Regions from separate parts of the Lentilactobacillus curieae genome, predicted to be linked through region 3. Evidence: predicted binding sites of a transcription regulator. Region 3 holds the regulator's gene; each other region holds the start of a gene.

Evidence for each region. The regulator LexA, encoded in region 3, represses DNA repair genes until DNA is damaged. The targets are predictions, from matches to a motif close to CNAACANNTGTTNG.
Region 1: uvrC (excinuclease ABC subunit UvrC) is a predicted target of LexA. The motif match lies at 1,137-1,150, and genes of this name have one in related genera.
Region 2: uvrB (excinuclease ABC subunit UvrB) is a predicted target of LexA. The motif match lies at 1,086-1,099, and genes of this name have one in related genera.

Annotation. Positions count from the first base shown of each region.
Region 1 is NZ_CP018906.1:77,411-79,690, reverse strand. Features, by position in the region: gene PL11_RS00480 (ABC transporter substrate-binding protein/permease) at 1-236, shown strand, start outside; gene PL11_RS00475 (amino acid ABC transporter ATP-binding protein) at 229-978, shown strand; gene uvrC (excinuclease ABC subunit UvrC) at 1,192-2,280, shown strand, end outside.
Region 2 is NZ_CP018906.1:1,643,240-1,645,519, forward strand. Features, by position in the region: gene galU (UTP--glucose-1-phosphate uridylyltransferase GalU) at 1-38, shown strand, start outside; gene trxB (thioredoxin-disulfide reductase) at 115-1,062, shown strand; gene uvrB (excinuclease ABC subunit UvrB) at 1,208-2,280, shown strand, end outside.
Region 3 is NZ_CP018906.1:1,991,094-1,993,373, forward strand. Features, by position in the region: gene PL11_RS09650 (lysophospholipid acyltransferase family protein) at 1-242, shown strand, start outside; gene PL11_RS09655 (YneF family protein) at 274-498, opposite strand; gene PL11_RS09660 (DUF896 domain-containing protein) at 595-843, opposite strand; gene lexA (transcriptional repressor LexA) at 992-1,618, shown strand; gene PL11_RS09670 (hydroxymethylglutaryl-CoA synthase) at 1,679-2,280, opposite strand, start outside.

The DNA.
Region 1 (2,280 bases), 180 kb from region 3:
AAGCATTTAAAAACATCTGGCCTGCCCTCGGTAATGAATTCATCTCGTTGATTAAGGAAAGTTCAATTGTTTCTATCATCGGGGTAACCGATTTGATTTACCAAACTAACATTGTTAGGGCTGATACGTACCGTGGAGTAATGCCAATTTTCGTTGCCATGGTAATCTACTTTATTGTGACGTTTGCGTTGACTAGATTGCTAAACTACTACGAAGGGAAGATGAAACATGCTTGATAAATCAGTTATTGAAGTTAGTGGATTAGAAAAGAAATTTGGCGACAATGTTATTTTGAAGGACATTGAAGGAACGGTTAAATCAGGCCAAGTAATCTGTATCATTGGCCCCTCCGGAGCTGGAAAGAGTACTTTTCTAAGATGCTTAAATTTATTAGAAAAGCCTACTAAAGGAACTGTTCAGTTTGACGGTCAGAATTTAATGGGAATTAGCGATGCGGAATTAGTTCAAGTTCGCGAGAAGATGGGAATGGTGTTTCAAAACTTTAACCTCTTCCCCAACATGACTGTTCTTGATAATCTAAAACTTGCTCCGGTGAGGGTTAAAAAGATGAGTGATGCAGAGGCTGCCAAAGTGGCGATGAAGTTGCTTGATCGAGTTGGCTTAGCTGAAAAAGCTGATGCATATCCAGACAGTCTTTCAGGTGGTCAGAAGCAACGGGTTGCGATTGCCAGAGCATTAGCAATGAATCCGGAAGTGATGCTGTTTGATGAGCCAACTTCGGCACTTGATCCAGAAATGGTTGGTGAAGTCTTAGCGGTTATGCAGGAACTCGCTGAGGAGGGGATGACCATGGTGGTGGTAACCCATGAAATGGGATTCGCCAAGGAAGTTGCAGACGAAGTTTGGTTTATGGCAGATGGCTATGTTTTGGAGAAAGACAAGCCGGATGAAATTTTCCAAAACCCTAAAAATGAACGGACAAAGGACTTCATTTCAAAAATTATTGAAACTAGGTAGTTTGCTTTCACTTTGTTTCTGAGGGGGGAAGCATCACCAAAATAAAAAAGTAGCTGCGATGTTTTTAGGATTAACACATCGTGGCTACTTTTATATTTTTTTCGGCCATTTGTTGTTTAATCAAGGTACTGTATCTGAGTGGTTCAGATTAATTGAAGCAAACGTATATTCGCGATATAATTTTGAATGGACTTTTAGAAGGGGGTGGACAACTTGGCTAGTGAGTATTTAGAACATAAGCTAGCGCTATTACCCGATATGCCGGGATGTTACCTGATGAAAAACATCAACGGTAAGATTATCTATGTCGGGAAAGCGAAGAATTTGAAGAACCGTGTCCGCTCTTATTTCAAGAGTAGTCATGAGGGGAAAACTGCGAAGCTTGTTTCTGAAATTGCAGATTTTGAAACCATTGTGACTTCTACGGATAAGGAAGCCTTCTTGTTAGAAATAACTTTGATTCAAAAGCATCGACCTTATTTCAACATTAAGTTGAAACAGGGAAATGGCGGTTATCCGTACATTAAAATTACTAATGAACGTGACCCACAAATTAAAATTGTGAACACGCTACTAAAGGACGGGGCATATTATTACGGCCCTTATCCCAACGTGTATGCCGCAGATGAAACTGTAAATTTTCTCCAAAAGGTTTATCCGCTAAGACGCTGTAACGGTTATCAAGGCCGTCCATGCCTTTATTATCACATGGGGCAGTGTCTGGGGCCTTGCTTTAAAGAGGTTCCAAAAGAAGAGTATGATAAGCAAATCAAGAAGATCAAATCCTTCTTAAATGGAAATGTGGACAGTGCAAAAAAGTTATTAACTAAGCGGATGCAACAAGCAGCTGAAAAAATGGAATATGAGCGGGCTGCAGAAATCCGTGATCAAATAAAGTACATCGAAATTACGGTTGAAAAGCAAAAGATTATTAGTAATGATAATACACCTCGAGACATCTTTAACTACTATATGGATAAGGGGTGGCTGTCGATTCAAATTTTTTTCATTCGGCAATCAAGGCTGATGAAACGAGAAAAGCGCCTTTTCCCAATTATTAATGATCCTGATGAAGAAATGGTCAGTTTCATTGCCCAGTTTTATCAACAAAAAAATCAATTATTACCAAAAGAGATTTTGGTGCCGAATACGCTACCAACCGATGTGATTAGTCACGTAGTTGAGGATGTCCCCGTAAGGACACCACAGCGTGGCCAAAAGCGGGACCTGTTGAATATGGCGGGAACTAATGCTCAACTGGTTTTAGAAGAGAAATTCAGGCTGATGGAATTGGATGAATCA
Region 2 (2,280 bases), 350 kb from region 3:
CACTTGGTAAGTCACTAAGTGATGAAAATAAAAAGTAATTTGGACAATTTACTTTACATACTTACATTTTGATAGTAAATTAAATTGCGTAAGATTTAAAAAGGAGGATCCATTATGACAAAAAGTTACGATGTTGTAGTGATTGGTGCAGGCCCTGGTGGAATGACTGCTGCGCTTTATGCTTCAAGAGCCAACCTGTCTGTTGCTATGATCGACCGGGGAATTTATGGTGGTCAAATGAATAATACCGCCGAGATTGAAAACTATCCTGGTTTTAAATCAGTGATGGGTCCAGACTTGGCTCAACAAATGTACGATGGCTCAATTAACTTCGGTGCTGAGTACGTTTATGGATCAGTCGAAGAAATCATCGATAATGGTGATACTAAAGTAATCAAAACAGATAGTGAAGAAATTGAAGCAAAGGTTGTTGTGATTGCGACTGGATCTGAGTACAAGAAGCTGGGCATTCCTGGCGAAAAAGAATACGGTGGCAAGGGAGTTTCATACTGTGCCGTCTGTGATGGGGCATTCTTTAGAAATAAGGATGTTGTTGTCGTTGGTGGTGGTGATTCGGCAATTGAAGAAGGTTCTTACCTTTCTGGAATTGTGAATAAGGTTACAGTTATTCACCGTCGTGACACACTTCGTGCTCAAAAGGTCATCCAAGACCGTGCGTTTGAAAATGATAAGATGGATTTCGTTTGGAATACAAATGTTGTTGAAGTTCTTGGCGATGGCGACAAAGTTACAGGCGTTAAGGTAAAGAATAACGAGACAGACGAAGAAAGTGTTGTGGAAACTTCAGGAGTATTCATCTATGTTGGGTTGTTGCCAATGACCGATCCATTTAAGAGTTTAAACATTACTGATGAATCTGGTTGGATTGTTACTAATGACCATATGGAAACGTCAGTTCCAGGTATTTATGCAATTGGTGACGTGCGTCAGAAGGAACTTCGCCAAATCACAACTGCTGTTGGTGATGGTGGAATTGCTGGTCAACAAGCATTTAAGTACATTGAGGAATTAAACTCAAAGTCACCAGTTAAGGGTGCTTAAAAAGGTACGACAAAATTGATTTGCGAAAGTATGTTCGTATGGTAAAATACTTTTGTGAGTAAGGCTGAAACAAAACTTAGTTTTGCTGAGGCCTTTTTATTTACTTTAAAAAAATCAGCTTTCAAGTTGGATTGGAGGACTTTGATTGATAGAGCGACAGGATGATAGAAAATTTGATTTAGTTTCTCAATACAAACCAACTGGAGACCAACCAAACGCCATCAAGGAATTGGTTGCGGGGGTTGAAAGCGGTGAAAAAGAACAAATTTTAATGGGCGCTACTGGGACTGGAAAGACGTTTACAATTTCTAATGTTATTTCTCAGGTTAATAAGCCAACACTAGTTTTGTCTCACAATAAAACGCTGGCTGGTCAGTTATATAGTGAATTTAAGGAATTCTTCCCTAATAATGCGGTGGAATACTTCGTTAGTTACTATGATTACTATCAACCAGAGGCTTATGTCCCTTCCAGTGATACCTATATCGAAAAGGATTCATCAATCAATGATGAAATTGATAAGTTGCGGCATTCCGCTACCAGTTCACTGTTAGAGAGAAATGATGTTATTGTTGTGGCGTCGGTTTCCTCAATTTTTGGATTAGGTAGTCCTAAAGAATATAAGGACCATGTAGTATCGCTGCGTGTCGGTCAGACAATGGAACGGGATGCACTGTTACGGGCATTAGTTTCGATTCAATTTGATAGAAATGATATCGATTTTCAACGGGGGCGTTTTAGGGTTCACGGAGATGTTGTGGAAGTTTTCCCAGCATCGTTAGATGACCATGCCTTACGAATTGAATTTTTTGGAGACGAGATTGACCGAATTCGCGAAGTCGATACTCTGACGGGTGAAGTTATCGGTGACCGGGAACACGTAGCCATTTTCCCGGCGACTCACTTTTTGACCAATGACGACATTATGAATCAGGCGCTTCCAGAGATTAAAGAAGAGCTTGACCAACAAGTAAAAAAATTTGAGGCGGAAGGTAAACTTCTTGAAGCCCAACGATTAAAGCAAAGAACTACGTATGATATCGAAATGATGCAAGAAATGGGTTACACCAGTGGAATTGAAAATTATTCGCGATTTATGGATCGAAGAAAACCTGGTCAACCACCGTTTACGTTACTAGATTTCTTCCCAAAAGATTTCTTATTGGTTGTTGATGAGTCCCACCAAACGATGCCCCAAGTTCGGGGAATGTACAATGG
Region 3 (2,280 bases):
TTGCTCAACTATCAAATGTGCCACTCGTCCCAACCGTTTACCAAGGACCGTTAACATTCAAGAGCCTCTTTTCAAGAAAAAAAGTCATCGTTTCGTTTGGTGATCCAATCTACGTTGATCGAAAAACCAAGCTTGACGATCCAGCTCAAAAGGAAATCGAGCAAAAACTACAAGAATCCTTTAACAGACTAGATCAAGAAGTGAATCCAAACTTTAAATACGTAGACGTTTCAAAAAAATAAAAGCGTGATGAGTGTCCAGCTCATCTCGCTTTTATTTTTTATTACTCTGTGACTTCATTGAATTCATCATTTGATGAAGTTTCTTTTGAGATGGTTTTTGTCCCATTTGAAGCATCATTTGTCTCAATTGATCTTCGCTGAATGGAGGGTTTTCTTTGAGGTATTTCTCCATGTAACGACGAGAAATGAAAAAACCACCAAACAGGCCACCAATTAACGCAACGATTACAATTAGAATCCACAACCAAGTTGCCATGTTTCGGCCTCCTTATTTACATATCGATAATAATTTTACACAAGATTGTTGAAAATATAAAGATAAATCGGGATAAAAACGAATATAATCTTTAGATCAGTCGTCACGTAAATTCTTTTTGCGTTGAATTTTACGAACCTTTTCTGGGGTAACTTCCTTGCCATCATTGTCGTAAACTTTCATCATTTCAATCTGACGCCTAAAGTTTTCCTTGAAACGAGTTACATATTTTTTACGTAAGTCGGCTTGTTCAACCTTCTCAACTTCAGTCAAGCCAGCCCCTTTAGCCTTTTTAGCGAGTTCGTTAATTCTAGGAACAATTTTCTTTAATACTTCGTCTTCAATTTCTTCGACAGGATGTTTCTTTTGATTATCTTTAGTCAACTTAATTCCTCCATATTTTTATAGCTTTCCAAATGCGAACATGTGTTTGAAAGCCAGCATAGTTTATGTTACGATTATTATAATAATAAAGAACGATGAGGTGTCTTCGATGAAAGCAACCCAAAGCAAACAAATAGAAATTTTACATTACATATGGGAAAAAGTAAACGAACACGGTTATCCACCTACAGTTCGTGAAATTGGTGAAGCAGTAAACCTTTCATCAACTTCTACAGTTCATGGCCATATTGCTAGGTTAGAGCGTAAAGGTTATATTGTCAAAGACCCATCAAAACCCCGCGCGCTAGAAGTAACTGCTTCAGGTATGGAAGTGTTGGGCATCACTCCCAACCAAAAGCAAATTCCTGTATTAGGAACTGTGACAGCCGGTGAGCCAATTTTGGCTGTCGAGGAAGCCACCGACTACTTCCCATTGCCATCTTCTCTAGCTAATTCTGATCAACCACTGTTCATGTTACAAATTCGTGGTGAAAGTATGATTAACGCCGGTATTTTAAATGGGGACTATGTGATTGTAAAGAAGCAGGCTTCAGCCGAAAATGGTGACATTGTCATCGCCATGACTGACGAAAACGAAGCCACTTGTAAACGTTTCTTCAAGGAAAGCGACCATTTTAGATTACAACCTGAAAATGACACCATGGCGCCAATCATCTTAACTCGGGTAAGTATCCTTGGTAAGGTTGTCAGCTTATTCAGATCAGAAATATATTAATCCAAAAACCATTATAAAAACAAAATTCAGTTGATTTCAAATTGCAATCAACTGAATTTTTTATTTGTCCTCACCAGTCACTTGGTCTAAATAAATCAACTTATCCTTTGCTCTGCCTTTCAATACGAACCTAGAATCATCATCTGAATAATTAATGCTTAGATCAGCCGTTTCTTTTAAGCCGGACCGATACATCTGTTCATATTCTGTAATTGTTAATCGCTTTCTACGATTAATTTGTTGGTCAACTGATTGTTTAAGCAATTTACGGTCGAATTCTCCAAGAACACCGGAATAAAACTCACCTTGGGCACCTGAACCATAGCTGAATAAGCCAATATTAGCACCAGCTGGAATCGTTTTTGAATTCGCGATAAGTGAAATTAGGCTGAGGTACAAAGAACCAGTGTATAAGTTTCCAACAAGAGAGTTATACAATTTCGAATGGTTGAACTCAACCCACAGGGGATTATTTTCCTCCTCTTGTGGTACAACCGTTCTTAATGCTTTTACTCCCATCTTCGGATATGGCAGATGGAAAACTAGAGCATCAAAATCCGTCACCTGTTTATTATATCTATCAAGATACTGATTAAACGTCCGGTTGAAAAAGTCCACGTAGACATCGTTAGAATAATGGCCATCGACCCGAGCCTCTTTTG